3 regions of the Halobacillus sp. Cin3 genome follow, and region 2 is predicted to be linked to each of the others. Evidence: riboswitches for the same ligand, from Rfam matches in the RefSeq annotation. Region 2 holds a riboswitch; each other region holds the start of a gene.
What was found. A riboswitch is a leader RNA that binds a small molecule or an ion and turns the genes downstream of it on or off. The one in region 2 is predicted to bind S-adenosylmethionine.
Positions count from the first base shown of each region.

Region 1: linked by a shared signal. The riboswitch ahead of QMA39_RS05050 (methionine ABC transporter ATP-binding protein) and the one ahead of QMA39_RS08505 (methionine ABC transporter ATP-binding protein) in region 2 are both predicted to bind S-adenosylmethionine.
Region 3: linked by a shared signal. The riboswitch ahead of QMA39_RS18020 (methionine biosynthesis PLP-dependent protein) and the one ahead of QMA39_RS08505 (methionine ABC transporter ATP-binding protein) in region 2 are both predicted to bind S-adenosylmethionine.

Region 1 is NZ_CAMZMV010000001.1:931,439-938,278, reverse strand. Features, by position in the region: gene QMA39_RS05065 (NAD(FAD)-utilizing dehydrogenase) at 1-684, shown strand, start outside; gene QMA39_RS05060 (iron-containing alcohol dehydrogenase family protein) at 909-1,970, opposite strand; gene QMA39_RS05055 (carboxymuconolactone decarboxylase family protein) at 2,068-2,415, opposite strand; SAM riboswitch class I at 2,592-2,695, shown strand; gene QMA39_RS05050 (methionine ABC transporter ATP-binding protein) at 2,770-3,813, shown strand; gene QMA39_RS05045 (methionine ABC transporter permease) at 3,770-4,435, shown strand; gene QMA39_RS05040 (MetQ/NlpA family ABC transporter substrate-binding protein) at 4,470-5,300, shown strand; gene QMA39_RS05035 (hypothetical protein) at 5,339-5,461, shown strand; gene QMA39_RS05030 (ABC transporter ATP-binding protein) at 5,541-6,452, shown strand; gene QMA39_RS05025 (ABC transporter permease) at 6,449-6,840, shown strand, end outside.
Region 2 is NZ_CAMZMV010000002.1:70,886-77,725, reverse strand. Features, by position in the region: gene QMA39_RS08535 (acyl-CoA dehydrogenase family protein) at 1-72, shown strand, start outside; gene QMA39_RS08530 (arsenate reductase family protein) at 319-678, shown strand; gene gcvH (glycine cleavage system protein GcvH) at 763-1,146, shown strand; gene QMA39_RS08520 (topoisomerase) at 1,275-1,622, shown strand; gene QMA39_RS08515 (thioredoxin family protein) at 1,632-1,940, shown strand; gene QMA39_RS08510 (TlpA disulfide reductase family protein) at 2,075-2,494, opposite strand; SAM riboswitch class I at 2,594-2,696, shown strand; SAM riboswitch class I at 2,861-2,974, shown strand; gene QMA39_RS08505 (methionine ABC transporter ATP-binding protein) at 3,053-4,078, shown strand; gene QMA39_RS08500 (methionine ABC transporter permease) at 4,071-4,739, shown strand; gene QMA39_RS08495 (MetQ/NlpA family ABC transporter substrate-binding protein) at 4,763-5,620, shown strand; gene QMA39_RS08490 (carboxymuconolactone decarboxylase family protein) at 5,687-6,052, shown strand; gene QMA39_RS08485 (hypothetical protein) at 6,279-6,419, shown strand; gene sufC (Fe-S cluster assembly ATPase SufC) at 6,659-6,840, shown strand, end outside.
Region 3 is NZ_CAMZMV010000008.1:28,296-35,135, forward strand. Features, by position in the region: gene QMA39_RS18005 (cytochrome d ubiquinol oxidase subunit II) at 1-347, shown strand, start outside; gene glsA (glutaminase A) at 441-1,409, shown strand; gene QMA39_RS18015 (DUF4385 domain-containing protein) at 1,399-1,845, shown strand; SAM riboswitch class I at 1,952-2,062, shown strand; gene QMA39_RS18020 (methionine biosynthesis PLP-dependent protein) at 2,167-3,282, shown strand; gene metC (cystathionine beta-lyase) at 3,279-4,460, shown strand; gene QMA39_RS18030 (bifunctional homocysteine S-methyltransferase/methylenetetrahydrofolate reductase) at 4,457-6,316, shown strand; gene metH (methionine synthase) at 6,297-6,840, shown strand, end outside.

The DNA of each region.
Region 1 (6,840 bases), on a different contig from region 2:
CGACTGGACCTGGGTATACGGGTGGAAATGCGGGGCGGCCAGCTGGATGCTCTCCTAAGGGAAACATTTGAAACGAAACTTTTGAAAAAAACGACACGTTTTACGGCTTACACATACTGTATGAATCCCAATGGCAGGATTATTCAGAAGCATCAGCATGGGCTTGTCATGCCTGATGGCCAGAATTTACGTGAACAGGATATGCCGGGAGACAATTTGAATTTCACTCTGTTTGTCCCGCGTTACTTTCCGAGTCAAAAGCAGGCGGTGGAAGAAGCTTCACGTGTAATCGGTGGAATCAATCGTTCGAGGGGAAGAATTGTTGTCCAGCGCCTCGAAGATTTGAAAAGGGGAAAGGGGACGACTTCTCTTCATACAAACCCCGTGATCCCTTCCCTTTCCGCTGAAGAAGGGTCGCTGATAGAGGAAGTGCCACATATTTATATAGAGGCTCTCATCGAGTTCCTGACCTCTCTTGAAGCAGCGATAGGTGAACCGGTGGATCCAGACACACTGCTTTATGGTCTTGATGCTAAATTTTACGAACCAGTTATTCCAACCAACAGGAATTTCGAAACAGACGTCCCGGGACTGTTTCTGGTCGGAGACTGCTCATCCGTCACTCATTCCTTGTCCCAGGCAGCGGCTAGTGGGATTTATGTAGGAGAGGTAATAGGAGGATAACGGAATCGGCCGTTTTTCTCAGGCTGTAGAAAGAACGTGTCTTCTCGTGGAGCTTCCCTTTTATGTGGAAATTCACGTTCCGCTTACTGGTGGATGCCTGATGCGGGAACGGCCTCAGCTGACTTGGGCAGGAATCACAAACCGTTGTATTGAGCAGTTTCACTTGGAAATGTTCATCCATACTAGGGAATAAGAAAATTGAAAAAGGTTAACCGCATCAGCGGTTAACCTTTTTCAATCTTTGTCATCGCTTCCTCGACTTGAGCTGCATCCATGACGTTCATTAATCGGATGGATTCCCCGGGTTTTACGGCATGTTCCGCTGTTATGGAGATGGCTTCTGCTTTGTTGGTCAAGTTGAAGTCATCGAGGGTTACCGGCAGGTCCATTTCCTGATAATAAGGGGTGAGTGCTTCAATTTCGTCAAAGCGGCCTTCCAGAGCAAGCTGGACGAGAATACCATAAGCCACTTTTTCACCGTGAAGAAAATCGTGGGTTTCAGGTACTTTGGTCAAGCCGTTATGGATCGAATGGGCTCCGGCGATTCTTCCATAACTATCCCCGTACCCACCTACCATACCTCCAGCCATGATAATGGTTTCCGCGACTCTCATAAAGGCAGGTATGACAGCTTGCTGACGAACGGCTTCCACAGCTTCTCTGCCATCTTGTATGAGAACATCCCTGCATAATCTGGCCGCGTGCAGCGCAATGTCTACCGAGATCGGCTTGGAGGCGAGAGACCTCGTAAGAACATCCGCTTCATACCATTTGGCGAGCGTATCGCCGATGCCGGCCCTGAGATAAGGTTCCGGGGCACGAACGAGCAGATCAGGCTCTACAAGCAGCATCCATGTACTACGTGGATAAATAATGTACTCCTCAAAATTTCCTTCATCATCGTAAAACACACTGAGCGGCGTCCAAGGTGCGCAGTTTGAGGCTAGTGTGGGGATGAGCACGGCTGGAATATCCAATTGATCGGCACAGGCTTTTCCGAGATCAAGGACCTTTCCGCCTCCGATGCTGATCAAGACATCACAGCCCCGCAGGGCTTCACTGAGGCGCATGACCTCTTTGTGGGAGCACTCCCCAGCGTAGGCTTCCGATTGGACCGGCATCGTCAGCTTTGGAAAATAGGGCTGTGCAGCCTTCCACGACTGCTCACCGTGAATGATTCCTGCTTTTGAAAAGGCCTGGTTTTCCAGCATTTCTGGAAGATCCCTTAGAATTCCAGGCTCAGCTTTATAAATCGCAGGTGCTCCTTGTACAGTTACGTTTTTCATGGTTGATCACCTCTGGAAATGATATAGCCATCATTATCCAGATGACAGAATAATATGTCAATAACAAAACCGGGAGCAGGCCTCCCGGTTTTGTGAGTTAACGGTTTCGGAATTCATGAAGAATGTTCAGACCTGTGGTTACGGCCTGACTCATGGCAGAGCCTCCGCCATAAGCAGCTGATACACCCATCGTTTCAAGAATTTCCCTGTCTGAACAATCTGCTTCCACGCACTGATCCATATGGTAGGCCATACTGGCTTCATCTCCATCTTTCACACTGATAGCAAGAGCCATTAAGTGCTTGGTGCCCTTGCTCAGTTCTCCGTCTTCAAAGAACGAGCCGGTAAAGTGATTGTATTCCTTTGTGGCCTCCGGCAGGTGTTCGGTAAGGGTTTCAATGCCATTTCTATACTCTTTGAGCAGGTCTTCTCCTTGCTTGTTCATTCTTTCACTCTCCCTTTTCTTTGTTATTCCTTTTATTCCTTACTCTTCCAGACCTTTAAACAGCGTAATAGGCTTCCCGGCATATCTGTCTTCATTGATGAAATGTTGAGAAAATTGTTTACAAATGCAGAATGATGCGTTAAAGTTGTAAATCATAAACGAATAGCAACAACTAATTCTTATCAAGAGTGACTGAGGGAAAGGCCCGTAGACGTCACAGCAACCTTCCATGTGGAGTGGTGCTAAATCCGCCGGAATGATGATTTCCGGGAGATAAGAGTTTGGCTGATAGTTATGCGAAACTCTCTTCTTGATAAGGAAGAGAGTTTTTTTATTAGGTAAAGGAGGATTGTTATGATTTCCATCCAAGAGCTCAGTAAAATTTACACATCCAAGAAAAAACAGGTGATCGGGGTGGACAAGGTTTCTCTTGATATTCAGGAAGGGGAAATCTATGGAATCGTCGGATACAGTGGAGCTGGCAAAAGTACACTGCTCCGATGCATGAACATATTGGAACGCCCGACATCAGGAAAGGTTTATATCGATGACATCGATCTTCTTTCTCTGTCCAAAAAGGACCTTAGAAAAGCACGACAGTCCATCGGCATGATCTTCCAGGGGTTCCACCTTGCTATGGGGAAGACGGTTTTGGAAAATGTGGCCTTTGCATTGAAGGCGGCCGGTAAACCAAAACAGGAACGCAATGATCGTGCCAGGCATCTGCTGGAACTTGTAGGTCTTAGCGATAAAGCCGATCAGTACCCCGCTCAATTGAGTGGAGGGCAGAAGCAGCGGGTCAGTATTGCCCGGGCACTGGCCAACGATCCTAAAGTGCTGCTGTGCGATGAAGCAACTTCCGCACTCGATCCGAACACGACACAGTCAATCCTGAAACTATTAAAAAAAATCAACCGGGAACTTGGACTGACCATTGTATTGATTACACACGAAATGGAAGTGGTGAAAGAAATCTGCGACCGTTGTGCGGTCATGGAAGAAGGAAAAGTGGTAGAACAGGGGGCGGCCTATGAAATTTTTGCCTCCCCTCAAAATGCTTTGACAAAGCGGTTTATTCGAACAGTGATCGATTTCCATGTTCCGGAAGAACTGCTGAAAAAAAGCAGCGGCACCATTGTTCAGATGAAGTTTACCGGCGGACAGGCCGGGGATACGGTTGTGTCGGATCTGCTTCAGAACTATAAAATCAAGGGAAACATCCTGCATGGAAATGTGGATTACATACAGGAAAAAGCCCTCGGCACATTTGTCATGGAATTAACCGGTGACCCGCAGGAAGTCGGGAGAGCCGTGGAAAGTCTGAAAACGATACTGGATGAAGTGGAGGTGCTGAATCATGATCGATCAGCTGATCAACCTGTGGCCCGAGCTGAATAAATCATTTATGGAGACATTGATCATGGTGGGAATCGGACTTGGCGTAGCCGTTATCGCCGGTCTGCCTCTTGGACTGCTGCTTTTTGTAACCGACCGTGATTTATTTTTGGAAAACAAGTGGATCAAAGGAGCTGTGGGCATTTTTGTAAACCTTGTCCGTTCCATTCCATTCATTATCCTGCTTGTGTTCTTATTCCCATTTACTAATTTTCTATTAGGTACGACAACAGGACCGATTGCCGCCTCCGTTGCTTTATCGGCAGCTGCAATTCCTTTTTATGCAAGAATTGTCGAATCATCCGCCAGGGATATCGATAAAGGGGTCATTGAAGCGGCTATCGCATGTGGAGCTTCACCGTGGCTGATTATTAAAGATATTATTTTTCCTGAAATCAAGCCTGGGTTGATCAGCGGCTTAACCATAACAGCAATCAGTTTAATTGGTTATTCCGCCATGGCCGGGGCTATCGGCGGGGGAGGGATCGGTGACCTCGCCATCCGGTACGGCTATTACCGTTATGATAATTTCGTCATGTTTACAACGGTTATTGTGTTGATCGTCCTTGTTCAGGTAGTCCAGTACGCAGGGGATTTCCTGGCAAAAACAGTGAAAAAGAGTTAATCCAAGACGAAACGAAGTTCAGGAGGAAATTAAAATGAAAAAAATCGTAACCTTGTTTGCAGCCTTAACAATCATTACTTTTTTGTCTGCCTGTGGTGGCGGAGAAGAAAATGCAGATGCAGAAGAGAAGAAAACCATCCGCTTTGGAGCTACATCCGGTCCTTACAGTGATATGGTCACCGAAGCGATTGCCCCGCTGCTGGAGGAAAAAGGATATGAAGTTACCAATAAAGAGTTTACAGATTATGTGCAGCCTAACAAAGCGTTAGCCAATGGTGATCTGGATGCCAACCTGTTCCAGCACAAAATCTATTTAGAGTCCTTTGCCGAAGAACACAACCTGGATCTGTCCGAGGTCATTATTGTTCCTACAGCTCCTATGGGGATTTATTCCAGTGAGTATAAGGATATTGAAAGTGTTGAAACAGGCAGTACGATGGGGATTCCCAATGACCCGACAAACCTGGCGCGTGCTCTGATCATTCTCGAAGATGAAGGTCTTGTTACATTGAAAGAAGATGTGGACCCTCTTCGAGCGTCCCTGAATGATATTGTAGAAAACCCTAAAGAAATCCAATTCGTTGAAGTAGAAGCCGGCCAGCTGCCACGACTGGTGGATAGTGAAGATCTTTCCATGGTCCCTGGTAACTATGCGCTTGCTGCCGAGATGGACTTGTTGAGTGCTCTCGCCCTCGAGGATATGCCGGATGATTACAGAAACCGGGTAGCCGTGAAGACTGAAGATCTGGATGCCCAGTTTGCCAAGGATATTAAGGAAGTTGTGGAATCGGAAGAGTTCGAACAGATCATTGATGAGAAGTTTGAAGGCTTTGGAAAGCCTCAATGGATGAAAGAAGAAGAATAACATTTGAGCCGTCTTCCTTTGGAAGGCGGCTTTTTTGAGTGGAGGTTTATGCAGGTGAAGAAGGAACGATGGTATTTGACCGGGATGATCTGACGTGTCGGACAGAACCGGAGGAATTTTTCAACCATCGGTCTTATGATGGAACTATAGCAGGCGCGTGATTTTTCCTGCTATTCTGAAACTTATCTCTGTATGATACGTAAGAAGGGTCAGAAAGGACGAAGAAGGGGTGGAGAGCAAATGGAGGTTGTAATCAAAGTTGACAGATTGACCAAAAGCTTCGGAAAAGTGCAGGCTGTCAAAGGGGTCTCATTCAGCGTCAAAAAGGGAGAAATTTTTGGAATCATTGGACCCAATGGCGCGGGCAAGACAACGACACTGGAAATGATTGAAGGCATTTTAAAGCCTGACAGTGGAACCATTGATGTATTAGGACTTACGCCGAATAAGGAACTTCAACAATTGAATCAGCGGATCGGTGTTCAGTTTCAGGCGACATCCATCCAAAAGAAAATGAAAGTGAAAGAAGCCCTGGATTTATTTGCTGCCTTTTATCCAGGAAAAGTAATGAAACAACAGCTTGTGGAGATGCTGGGCCTGGAGGAGAAAATGAATGTCCGTTTCGAAGATTTGTCAGGAGGATGGAAGCAGCGGGTGACCCTGGCACTGGCTACCCTCCATCAGCCGGAAATCATTTTTCTTGATGAACCGAGTATGGGGCTGGACCCCCACGCCAGAAGGGAAATGTGGACGTTGATCCGCCGGTTGAGAGAGAAGGGAAGCACTATTGTGTTGACAACTCATTATATGGAAGAGGCTGAACAGCTCTGTGACCGGGTGGCAATGATTTACAGTGGTGAACTGAAAGCAATGGACCGACCCTCCGCTCTACTTGAGCAGAGTGGTGCCATGCTGATCACATTCCAAAGCGATGACTTTCCTTATGTAAAGCTTCCAACTATGCCGGGGGTGGTCAAAGTTGAAAAAGAAGAGGATACGTTTAAAGTGTACAGTGACGATCTGCAGCTCACCAGTTATCATCTCTTCACCTATGGTCATCAAGAGAATCTATCCTTAAATCATTTCCAATTTACTAAAGGAACGTTGGAGGATCTGTTTGTCCAGTACTTGGAGAAGGAGGAAGCCAAATGAATGTCGTATGGAAGCTTGCACAGCTGGAAACGAAAATGTTTTTCCGCGACCGTCTCAGTGTATTCTGGACCTTTTTATTTCCAGTCGTCATGATCTGGCTGTTTGGATCCATGTTTGGAGACAATGCTGAAGGAAACTTTTCATTTGCTGCATTATTTGTACCCTCCTGGATCGGGGTGAATATCGTGACTACTTCCTTTTTTACCTTGGGAACCGTCCTGGCCGGCTACAGGGAGACCGGAGTCCTGCGCAGATATCAATCCACCCCTTTACAACCGTGGAAGATTCTGGCTGCTCATACGGTTCAAGGGACGGTGATTTTTCTTTGTTCTGCTCTGCTTCTTCTTGTATTTGGAATGCTGCTGTACGACCTGGAAATTCCTCTTTA
Region 2 (6,840 bases):
CCGACGAATGTCATTCCGAAGAAGCGGGAAATTGCCCAGGGGTTAATTGAGTCAGAAAAGTATTACGTATAAATCATTGAAGCCCGCACTTTCAAGTGCGGGCTTTTGGCATGTAGAGAGGAAGGAATCCGGCAGTTTTTTTCTCACGGGGACATCCGAGTTTCCAGGTGAAAGGGTGCTCTTGGAGGCTTTTGAATGAAAAAGAAGAAAGGATGTAAAAGAATGAAAAAGGAATTGGAGGGAAAAGTAATTTTCAATGAAAAGATTGTCTCCATTGTGATAAAATAAGACGTAACAAGTTGGAAGGAGGAGGAGCATATGCCTGTTACCTTCTACTGGTACCCAAACTGTGGTACTTGTAAAAAAGCGAAAAAATGGCTGGATGATGAAGGGGTTCCTTACGAATCTGTACATATTGTTGAACATCCCCCTTCACAGGAAGAGTTGAAGGACCTCACGGCCAGGAGTGAACGACCGGTTAAGAAATTTTTCAACACCAGTGGGAAGAAGTATAGGGAGTTAAACCTGAAGGAAAAGCTGAAAGATGCAGATGAAGAAGAAATGCTGCGCCTGCTCGCTTCGGACGGGATGCTCATCAAACGGCCCATCGTCACGGATGGAACGAAGGTCACTGTTGGTTTCAAAGCCGATGAATTTGAAAACGTCTGGGGCCGGTGAGCAGAACATTGGAAATAAAAGCAGAAGGCTTTTATGTTTATAACTGTCATTAAACTAAAACAAGAACTGTGGAGGTAATCGAATATGAGCTTACCAAAAGATCTACGTTATTCTCAGGAACACGAATGGGTGAAAGAAGAAGGAGAAAAAGTCAGAGTCGGAATCACGGACTTTGCTCAATCTGAACTTGGGGACATCGTGTTTGTAGAGCTTCCTGAAGTGGGAGAAGAACTAAAAACAGACGAGCCTTTCGGAAGTGTGGAATCTGTAAAAACTGTTTCCGAACTGTATGCACCAATCAGCGGTAAAGTTGTGGAAGTGAATGAAGATTTGGAAGACAGCCCTGAATTTGTGAATGAGTCTCCTTATGACAAAGCCTGGATGGTTGTCGTTGAACCAAGCGATTCTTCAGAAGTTGAGCAGCTGATGTCTTCTGAAGAATATGAAGCGATGATTGATGAAGATTAATCAAAACAAGTAAGCCCGTTGTACAGGCAGGACCGATGATTCCTTGTCTGACATGATCGTGCTTGATCTTAATCATGTTCAGACCATGCCCTATGGCATGGTCTGTTTCTATATAGTAGGTGATGAAGATGGATGGAGAACGGATTTTGATTGTTGAAGGGATTACAGATAAGAAGAAATTGAACAAAGTGCTGGATGAGAAAATCGAAATCATCTGTACTCATGGAACGCTCGGTATTGAGCGGATGGAAGAAATGATCTTTGAACATAACCTGGATGAACGATCGGTCTATATCCTTGTGGATGAAGATGATTCCGGTTTTAAACTACGGAAGATGCTGACAGAGGAACTTCCGCACGCTGAACATATTTATATTGATAAAGCCTTTCGGGAAGTAGCGGCAACGCCTGAGCCTGAACTTGCACGTGCATTGTTGAGCCGTCATTTCAGCGTGAAGTCTATGTATTTAATTTAGGAGGAAGCTTTGCAGAATTTAGAACAAAAAGAGGCAGCACAAGCGCTGTCCTCAGATGAAAAAACAATGACATTTATTCACAGTCCTTTTTGTGGGACGTGCCACCTTGCCCGCAAAATGCTGGTAACGTTGGAAGAGATGTATAAAAAACCACTATTCTCAGAAATGAATGCCTCTCTGCATCCTGCATTGATGGAACAATATCGAGTGGAAAGTGTTCCATGCCTCTTGATCACCCATAAAGGAGAAGTTCTTGAAAAGGTCTATGCTTTTCAATCCGTCCCACACATGTATGAAAAGATTATTCCCTATCTATAACCCGCCTTTATTCCCCGGGAAATGACAAGATGAAAAAATGAGATAAAACCCGTTCTGCAATAAAAGAACGGGTTTTATTCATCGGCTGTATGACCAGTTATAAGTGGGTGGGAGGCCTTCCGTTGTTTTGATGATTAAACAATTTCCCCCAGGGACTGGACAATATCCAGAAAGGAAGCTTTATCACCGAACGATTGGTGGACCCTGCCTTCCTGATCTATGATAATTGTGGAAGGGACGCCCTGGCAGCCAAACGTATCGTATAAGCTTCGCCCATCATCAATCAATGTAGGCTGGTTAAGAAATTTCTCAGCATATTCCTTTCCGGCATCAGGGCTGCGTTCACGGCCCGGGACGTTGATCGTAACAAGCTCCACTTTTTCTTTGTCCATCGTTTCAAAGAGCTGCTCTTTTTTAGGTAAGTCTCTCCCGCAGTCAGGACACCAGGATGCCCAGAAAGTCAGGACGATCACTTTTCCGAAATGGTCGCTCAGACGATAGGTGGAGGGCTGATTTATATAAGAAAGTTCAAATTGAGGAGCACGTTCCTTCATGACTTCATCTCCTTGCTGTAAAAATATACCGGCGCAATAATCTTTGACGTCCGTATAGACTCCATGCTAACATAACATATAATTTCACAGCGACATCATAACTTATCCAGAGTGGTGGAGGGACTGGCCCTTTGAAACCCGGCAACCGGCGTAAAAGCACGGTGCTAAATCCTGCAGAGCACAAAGCTTTGATAGATGAGATTCCATGCAGTCTCTTCTATTTTAGAAGAGATTTTTTTGCATATACAGATGTTTTTCTTTTCTGAAAAGTGGCTCATTTATGTTGACACGCTGGTGGCAGAGTGCTAAAATCCACTTTGTGGTTATGAATTGAATTAAAGCACTAATAATTTAATAGATTAAAATCTCTTATCCAGAGTGGCGGAGGGACTGGCCCGACGATGCCCGGCAACCAGCAGGAGTAACCGACCTGTCAAGGTGCCAAATCCTGCAGAGTGTAACAGCTCTGACAGATGAGAGAACAGAAGATACAATGCTATTGAAACGCCATTCTGTTCTCGAACAGAATGGCGTTTTTTGAATGGGAGGGAACACATCATGATTACAATCAAGGATCTTTCTAAAGTTTTTCAAACGAAGGATCGGGAAGTAAAGGCTGTTGATGGTTTAAGCCTTACGATAAATAAAGGGGAAATCTACGGTGTTATTGGTTACAGTGGAGCAGGTAAAAGTACGTTTATCCGGCTGTTGAACCGACTGGAAGATCCAACAGAGGGGAGCATCCACGTAGGCGATCAGGATTTGACGGGCCTCAGTAAGAATAAACTACGCATTGCCCGGCAGGATATCGGAATGATTTTTCAGCACTTCAATCTGCTTTGGTCCAGAACGGTTTATGATAACATCGCTTTTCCTCTGGAAATTGCCGGTGTACCAAAGGAAGAACGGAGCAGAAGGGTGAACGAACTGATCGACTTGGTCGGTTTATCAGGCAGAGGAAACTCTTATCCATCCCAACTGAGTGGTGGTCAGAAACAGCGTGTAGGTATTGCCAGGGCGCTGGCCAACAACCCAAAAGTCCTCCTTTGTGACGAAGCCACATCTGCTCTGGATCCGGAAACGACGGACTCCATCTTGGATCTTCTAGTAGACATCAATGAAAAACTCGGACTGACCATCGTTTTGATTACGCACGAAATGCATGTCATCCGTAAGATCTGTCATCAGGTGGCAGTCATGGAGCAGGGGAGAATTGTTGAAAAGGGAGATGTTCTGGACGTATTCCTTCATCCTGAACAGCCAGTGACGAAGAAATTTGTTGATCAGGTGATGGGTGACCAGGAAAAAGAGCACTCTCTGAAATTGATCAAAGATAAGTATCAGTCAGGCAAAATCGTCCGGCTGCATTTTGTAGGAGAAAGTACCAACCAGGCGCTGATCAGTGAGGTCTCCAGGAAATTCGTCCTGGATGTCAATATTCTTCACGGCAAGATCACGCAGACGCAAAAAGGAGCTTACGGAACGATGTTTGTTCAGTTTGAAGGAGACAATGAGGAAGTGGCCCGGGCGATCGAATATATACGCTCTACTTCTGTTGAAGTGGAGGTGAACCCGGATGCTTAATGATTTTTTTCCAAACGTACGCATGGAGGATATGATTACGGCGACGAATGAAACGTTATACATGACGCTCATTTCCGTGGCCGGGACGTTTATTCTGGGAATCCTTCTGGGGCTGCTGCTTTATCTGTCAGGGCCCGGGGGTCTGTGGCAGAACAAAGTGGTCAATACGATTACGGCTTCTGTCGTAAACATATTCCGTGCCATTCCTTTCATTATTTTGATTCTACTGTTATTCCCATTCACTGATTTCCTGGTCGGGACGATACGTGGACCTAACGCGGCGCTTCCTGCGTTGATTATCGGAGGGGCTCCGTTTTACGCCAGACTCGTTGAGATTGCATTGAAGGAAGTGGAAAAAGGTGTGGTAGAAGCGGCTAAGGCGATGGGGGCTAAATCATCCACTATTATCTTTAAAGTTCTTCTGCCGGAATCGATGCCTGCGCTTATCTCAGGCATTACGGTTACCGCCATTGCGTTGATCGGGTACACCGCTGTAGCAGGTGCGATTGGTTCCGGCGGTCTTGGAGACTTTGCGTATTTCTACGGTTTTCAGCGTAGTAATTTTGATGTGGTCTTCATCTGTACCGTGCTTATCATTATCATTGTGTTTATTTTCCAATTCATCGGTGATTATGCTTCCCGTAAATTGGACAAAAGATAAAAATAAAAAGGGAGAGATTATTCATGAAAAAAATCTGGACATCAGCGATTGCGCTTTTATTCGTTCTCGTTCTTGCCGCCTGCGGTTCTTCTGAAGAAGATTCCTCCAGCGGAGAAGGAAGCAGTGAAGAAGGAAGTAAAGAAATTACAGTAGGAGCGACAAGTGTTCCTCACGCCGAAGTCCTTGAGGAAGCGAAGCCGCTTCTTGAAGAGGAAGGCATCACGTTGAACATCGAGGAGTACCAGGATTACATCCTTCCAAACCAGGATCTTGCTGAAGGACGTATAGATGCAAACTATTTCCAGACGATTCCTTACATGGAACTTCAGGAAAAGGATAATGATGATTATGACTTTGCCAATCTTGGCGGCATTCACATTGAGCCGATCGGTGTGTACTCCCAAAAGTATGAAAACCTTGAGGATATCGAAGATGGTACAGAGTTTGTTATGAGTCGTTCTGTATCCACTCACGGCCGTGTACTGACACTTCTTGAGAAAGAAGGGTTGATCAAACTGGACGAGAGTGTAGAAAAAGTGGATGCCACCGTCAATGATATCGTTGAAAACCCTAAAAATCTTCAGTTTGATACCGGTGTGGACGCTGCCAACCTTCCTGAAGTGTATAAAAAAGAGGAAGAAGTCCTTGTAGCGATCAATACCAACTACGCGATTGAAGCTGATCTTGTACCAAAAGAAGATGCGATCATCCTTGAAGGCACAAACTCTCCTTATGTGAACGTCATCGCTGCTCAAAGCAAAGATGAGGGCAGTGAGGCACTGAACACGCTTGTGGAGGTTCTTCGTTCTGAAGACATCCAAACCTTCATTGAAGAGGAATATGATGGAGCGGTTATCCCGGTCTCCGGAGATTCTGAATAACGGATAAAATAAGTGACTGCGGTTTATACTAACCGCAGTCACTTATTTTTTATGGGAGGTTTTAACATGCAGGATCAGAATATGACGTGGACGCAGACCTATCTACATGATTATAAAGAAGGAATGGGTGTCTTTGCGGAACACATGCCTGAAGTCGCCCGCCAGTTCAGTCAGTTTTCACAGGAGTGTTTCAAGGCCGGGGAACTTTCTCAAAAAGACAAACAGCTGATGGCTCTCGGAATCAGTATTGTTGCCCAGGATGAATACTGTATGATCTACCACACAAAAGGCTGCGTCGATCAAGGGGCTTCCGAAAAGGAGATCTTGGAAGCCTGTGGAGTAGCGGCAGCTTTCGGAGGAGGGGCAGCTCTCAGTCAGGCTGTCACTCTCGTCCAGGACGCCTACAGTGATTTAACGAATAACATTAACTAATTGAATTATTAGAAAATTAAAGAAAAACAAATGTATTAAATGAAAATGCAATTATTAAACGCTTACATCGGCCCGCGGGTCCACACATGAATGAAAATGCGGTTTCAGAAGATTTTATACAGGGTAGAGGTTTGTGGTAACCTAAATTGTGTAAATAATCTGAAAGGGTTGATTCGTTATTAATGACCATCTGCAGTTGAATTACACCGCTGAAATGGAAAAGGCTATGCATCAGGCTCACAATACGAGTTATGCGGAGTACAGCCGGAGACTGGACACCCGGTTGGAAGTAGAACAAAAGCGTCAGCGTGAATTCGAACAAACTCAGAAAATGCATGCCCAGGTGGACCGTCAATTGCATAGATAATGTTTAGGAACGAATCGATCAGGTGGCTTTAGTCACCTGATTTTTTCATGTTATACTATTGGAGGAAAGTGAGATTGAACATGTATCAATGTCCAGTTTTCCCTCTCCTTTTACCAGTGGGAAAAAGTTGATTACAAATAAAAAATGATTTAAGATTATAATGAGAATAAATTGAGAATGAATGTTTGTTTTCAGTCTGACTGGACATTCGATAATAATAGATACTGGAGGTATACATTATGGCAGGATCAACATTAGAAATTAAAGATCTTCACGTAGAGATTGAAGGTCAGGAAATCCTTAAAGGTGTAAACTTAACAATCAACGGCGGTGAATTCCACGCAGTTATGGGACCAAACGGAACAGGTAAGTCCACATTGTCCTCTGCAATTATGGGCCACCCGAAGTATGAAGTAACCAA
Region 3 (6,840 bases), on a different contig from region 2:
TTGATAATATTGAGCAGAACTGGCTCATTTTCGGCCTTTCCCTGTTGTTTTTCCTGATCGGCTACGTTCTTTTGTTTTTGAAAAAACCGGACGGAAGAAAGGGACGGGCCCGCCCTGCCGTCATCATGATCGTGCTGCAGTACGGATTCGCTATTTATGCGTACGGATCCGCCCACCTGCCGTACTTGATTTACCCGGATTTAACAGTCAGCGATGGGTTCACCAACGCTTCCACCTTTTACCCCATGCTGATCGTCTATGCTGTCGGTTTCGGGATTTTGATTCCAGCCTTCTATTTATTCTGGAGATTGTTCCTGAAAGACCGGCGCTACTTAAAGCAGCAGTAAGCACATGCAGCCACTTCCCTGCGGGGATGGCTGCTTTTTTTGTTTACCCACTTTCTGTAAGAGGGTACTGAACTACAAAAAAGGAGAAACGCTATGACAGAACTATCGAACTCCTATTTGGAAGAAGCTATTGAGGACAGCCGTCCCTATGCTTCTCAAGGAAAGGTGAATATGAACCTTCCTGATTACGGGGAGGCAAATAAAGACTACCTCGGCGTCAGCATCATCACGACAGACGGCTCGTGCTACAGCGCCGGGGATCATGATCAATACATTCCGATGCAGAGTACCTCAAAAGTCATCAGCTTGATGCTTGCTCTCCAGGACTTCGGAAAGGACCGTGTTTTTCAAACCGTAGGAATGGAGCCGATGGGAGATTTCTTCAATTCCATCAGCCAGCTGGAGTCCTATGACACAAGCAAACCTTTCAACCCGATGATTAACGCAGGCGCGATCGCTACAGCTTCCCTTATTAAAGGACAGAGCGTGGAAAACCGGTTCGACCGCTATATGCATTTCTTAAAGAAAATCACCAGCAACGACCATCTTGAAATGAGCGGAGAGATGTACGAAGCAGAAAAGGCGAACGGCTCGCGCAACCGTTCCCTCGCCTACTTTATGCACAGTACAGGCACACTTGTAACCGATGTCGAAGAAGCGCTGGATTTATACTATCGTATGAATGCAGTCATGATGTGCTGTCATGACTTTGCCCGGGTCGGCTTGTTCCTTGCTAAAGGCGGCCTCGATCCAGATACGGAAGAAAGCTTGATTCCCGCCCACCACCTAAGAACCGTAAAAGCCATCATGATGACCTCCGGGATGTACAACTCATCCGGCCACTACGCAGTCGAAGCTGGATTCCCATGTAAAAGCGGAGTATCCGGGAGCATCATCGGTACGGTGCCTGGAAGAATGGGAATCGGCGTCGTCGGCCCTGCCATTGATGAAAAGGGAAACAGCACAGCCGGCGGCGCTTTAATCAAAAAATTGTCCAGGGACCTGAAATTGAATATGTTCGGCATAGAAAATACAGAAAGGACGAAGGACCATGCCTTTTGATTACGATTTAGATTTTGATTCCATTGATTTCAGAGAAGAACCCGAAAAATACCGTGTCGGGCGCGGCGAGCAGGGTGTACTTCTTGTCGAACCCTACAAAAGTGAAATTCTCCAGCACTGGCGCTTCAAAACACCTGAAATCGCCAGAGAGTCGTCAGAAAAAATTTACGCTATGTTTGAAGAATACAAGAAAAACGATGATTTTGTCGGCATGGATATGGCCCGTAAATTCCTCCAGATGGGGTATACACGCTCGCGCCGGTACGCCAATTACAAAGGTGGAAAAAAATACGATGACGATGGAGACATCAACGACCGTGACATGGATGAGGAAAAAGCAGAATCAGCCCGGATTTTCGAAGAGAAATGGATCAAAGCCCGCGAGGATGAAGAATACCTTGAGAAAAAACGGACCCACCAAAAGGAATACGGATAAAATAGGACGTTTCGATTAAAATTGAAAAATCTTCCGTATGCATATTGTCAAAACTTTCTGAGTAGTGTAGAGTAGTCATCAACATTTACATGAACTTACAATTATATTCTTATCGAGAGAGGCAGAGGGACTGGCCCTGTGAAGCCTCAGCAACCCCTGGTATCGACCAGAAGGGTGCTAACTCCAGCAAGTTGTTGATCAACTTGAAAGATAAGAAGAAGCCTTGGATATCCAGGACGCCTTCTTCTTAGAGAAGGCGTCCTTTTTCGTCTTCACGCTTCTTCCTCTCTTGATCGGTTCATAAACGAAAGGAGTATTTTTATGTGTCACACGGAAACAAAATTCGTCCAGACAGGAAACCAGCGGAACGAACCGTACGGAGCGATCAATCCACCGGTTTACTTTTCCACCCCTTACCGCCACCCCGGGCTCGGGGAATCTACAGGATTTGATTATACGCGGACGGGCAACCCGACAAGAAAAATCCTTGAAGCATCCATCGCCGATATCGAAGAAGGTGACGCAGGTTTTGCATTCAGTTCAGGAATGTCCGCCATCCAGACCGTCCTCTCCCTATTCCGGGAGGGTGATGAAATTCTCGTATCCGAAGATTTGTACGGGGGAACCTACCGCTTATTTGAACATATGAAGGAGCGTTACCGTCTACAGTTCACCTACCTGGAAAACGAAAAGCTGAATGACCTCCCTTCTTATGTGACCGAACGTACGAAAGCCGTTTACATTGAAACCCCGACAAACCCGCTCATGCACCAAACCGACATCAAGCAGATGGCCGGACTTGCAAAAGAACATGACCTCCTGCTGATTGTCGATAACACCCTTTACACACCGGCCCTTCAACAGCCGTTGAAGGATGGAGCGGACATCGTCATTCACAGCGCGACGAAATATTTGGCTGGACATAACGATGTTCTGGCCGGACTTCTTGTCAGTAAAGGAGCAGGCATCAGCGAAAAGCTCGCTTTTCATCAGAATACATCCGGGGCTGTCCTGTCGCCGTTCGACTCCTGGCTCGTCATGCGCGGCATGAAAACCCTGCCTCTACGGATGAGGCAGCATGAAGGCAACGCCAAAGCCGTCGTTCGATTCCTGGAAGATCATCCATGTGTGAGTGATATTTTCTACCCAGGAAAAGGCGGCATGGTGTCCTTCCGGCTAAAGGAAGAAGATTGGATCGACCCTTTTCTAAGAGGATTGAATTTAATCAGTTTTGCGGAAAGTCTCGGAGGTGTGGAGAGCTTCATCACCTACCCCGCCACCCAGACCCATGCCGATATCCCTGAAGAAGAACGCGTCCGCTACGGCGTGTGCAATAAACTGCTCCGTTTTTCCGTAGGCGTGGAACATATCGATGATCTTTTGACAGATCTTCAATCTACTTTGAGTCAATTACCTAAGGAGGAATCCGTCCAATGAATACCCATTCCCTGCAGACCCGCCTGCTTCACAACGACCAGAAGTTCGATCCGCAGACCGGAGCGGTGAGTGTCCCGATCCAACAGTCCTCAACCTTTCACCAACAGGATTTTGACACACCGGGGGATTACGACTACAGCCGGTCGGGAAACCCGACAAGAACAGCGTTGGAAGAGACGATCGCCGGCCTTGAAAACGGCACGAAAGGCTTTGCTTTCGCCTCCGGAATGGCAGCGATCTCCACAGCATTCATGCTGTTATCCAAAGGGGATCACATCGTTATAACCAAGGACGTATACGGGGGGACTTTCCGAATGATCCACGATGTTCTCCACCGCTTTGGAATCGATCACACCTTTGTTGACATGACCGATCTGCATGAAGTGGCTACAGCCATAAAGCCGAATACGAAGCTGTTATATATTGAAACTCCTTCCAATCCAACACTTGAAATCACTGATATAAGTGCAGTGGCAAAACTCGCCAAAGCGAACAACTGCCTCACCTTTGTCGATAACACCTTTATGACACCAGCCCTGCAGCGTCCGCTCGACCTTGGCGCCGATCTTGTCCTCCATAGTGCAACAAAGTTCATTGCCGGACACAGTGACGTCGTCGCCGGGTTAGCCGTGACCAACAGGAAAGACGTCGCAGAGGCTCTTTCTTTTCTACAGAATTCTTTCGGATCTATTCTGGGCGCACACGATTGCTGGCTCGTGCTCCGCGGCCTGAAGACACTCCACTGCCGAATCACCCAATCATCTCAATCAGCGGCAAAAGTCGCAGAAGCTTTATCCAGTCACCCTCTGGTCGAGCACGTGTACTATCCAGGCTTCCGCTGTCATCCGGGGAATTCCACCCACACGTATCAATCCGACGGGTATGGAGCCGTTCTATCTTTCCGCCTCCGTGACGAGGAGGCTGTCCGTCAATTCACAAAAGCTGTCGAAATTCCGGTGTATGCCGTAAGTCTTGGAGCTGTCGAGTCGATCTTATCGTACCCGGCGCGGATGTCCCATGCCTCCATGCCTAAGGAGGAACGGGCCAAACGCGGCATCACAGACGGACTGCTGCGTTTATCGGTCGGATTGGAAAAACCGGAGGACCTGATCGCTGACTTTTCGCAGGCTTTGAACCAAATCGAACGGACTGCTGAAGACAGGAGGGTGAGTATATGACATTACGTGAAGCCCTCCATAGACAAACACTGGTCGGAGACGGGGCGATGGGGACTCTTCTTTATTCCTACGGGGTCGACCAGTGTTTCGAGGAACTGAACCTTTCGCATCCAGAAGAAGTGAAAAGCGTTCATGACGCTTACGTCCAGGCAGGAGCCGATTTGATTCAAACCAATACGTACGGTGCCAATTACATCAAACTTGGCCGTTACGGCCTCGAGGATCACGTAAAGGAGATCAATACAGCCGCTGTCCAGCTCGCAAGACATGCCGCCGGCGACAAGGCGTATGTACTCGGAACGGTCGGCGGCATCCGGGGGGTTCAGAAACAAGCTGTTTCTCTTGAGGAAATAAAACGAAGCTTCCGGGAACAACTCTACTGTCTTTTGTTTGAACAAGTGGACGGCCTTCTTTTTGAAACCTTCTATGATCTAGAGGAACTCTCCACCATTCTGTCTATCGCCCGGAAGGAAACAGACCTTCCTCTGATTGCCCAGGTATCGATGCATGAACCCGGGGTGCTGCAGGATGGTACACCACTCCCTGACGCGCTCACTCACCTGGAAAAAATCGGAGCGGACGTGACAGGCATCAACTGCCGTCTCGGCCCGTACCATATGATCCAGTCCTTAGAAGAAGTGCCCTTACCCGAAAAAGCTTTTCTATCGGTCTATCCGAATGCCAGTCTGCCGGCCTTTCAGGATGGCAGACTCGTTTATGCGACAGATCCCTCCTACTTTCAAAAAAGCGCCCGGGCGCTTTACGACCAAGGGGCGCGGATCATCGGCGGGTGCTGCGGCACAACACCGGAGCACATTGAAGCCATCGCATCCAAAGTAAAAGGAAAAGCACCGATCAAAGAAAAGATTGTAGTTGTCCGTCAAAAGGCCGAAACAGCCGTCCAATCCACTAAAGATCAACGACCACACCTCCATGAAGCGGCGAAGAAAGGCCGGTCCATCATTGTCGAACTGGATCCCCCGAAAAAGTTGAACATCGATCGTTTTCTTAAAGGGTCCAAAGCGCTTCAGGAAGCTGGTGTTAACTCGATCACCCTTGCGGATAACTCCCTAGCCTCTCCACGAATCAGCAACTCTGTCATGGCTTCGATCATTAAAGAGAAATATGATGTCGATCCACTCGTCCATATCGCCTGCCGGGACCGCAATCTTCTCGGTCTGCAGTCCCACTTGATGGGTCTTCATACACAAGGCATCCGCCAAGTCCTGGCGGTCACCGGTGATCCCACGAAGATCGGGGATTTTCCTGGAGCGACGTCTGTCTATGATTTGTCATCTTTGGATCTCATTCACTATATTAAGCAGATGAACAGAGGCATTTCTTTTTCCGGAAATTCTCTCGGGAACCAAACATCATTCTCAGTCGCTGCAGCCTTTAATCCGAATGTAAGAAATTTGAACCGTGCCGTCGGAAGAATGAAGAAGAAAATCACCGCCGGCGCCGATTACTTTATCAGTCAGCCTGTGTTTAACGAAGAGCAGCTTCTCGAAGTCTATGAAGCGACAAAACAAGTGGAAGCCCCTCTTTACATCGGCATCATGCCGTTGACAAGCGCACGCAATGCTGAATTCCTTCACAATGAAGTGCCCGGCATCACCCTGTCTCCTTCCATACTGGAAAAAATGGAAAAAGCCGGACAGGACCGGAAACAAGCGCAGGCCGAGGGCATCAGCATTGCAAAGTCCCTCATCGATACAGCGGTTGACCTGTTTAACGGCATTTACTTGATCACCCCGTTCCTCCGCTACGAGATGACGGTGGAACTAACGAAGTACATTAAACAGAAAACAAAGGAACAGGAAAGGAAGATGTCCGATGGCATCCACATGGTTTGACGAACAGCTGAAAAAGAGGATTCTCATTTTGGACGGAGCCATGGGGACGATGCTTCAGGAAGCAGGCCTGAGCCCTGAGGATTTTGGCGGCGAGGACTACGACGGATGCAATGAATATTTGAACCTCACCTACCCGGAGTTGATTGATACCATCCACACCCGGTATATGGAAGCGGGAGCGGACATTATCGAAACCAACACGTTTGGTGCCACGAGCCTTGTCCTCGATGAATACAATCTCGGTCACCTGGCGGAGGAAATCAATATCAAAGCAGCACAAATCGCTAAAACGGCTGCAGAACGAATGAGCACAGAAGATCACCCCCGCTTTGTTGCAGGAGCGATGGGGCCGACGACGAAAACCTTATCCGTCACCGGTGGGACGACATTCGAGCAGCTGGCGGACACCTATGAGGAACAGGCACGCGGATTAATGAGGGGAAACGTCGACCTTCTGTTGTTGGAAACGTCCCAGGATATGCTGAATGTCAAAGCGGCCTATCTCGGGATTACACGTGCCGGTC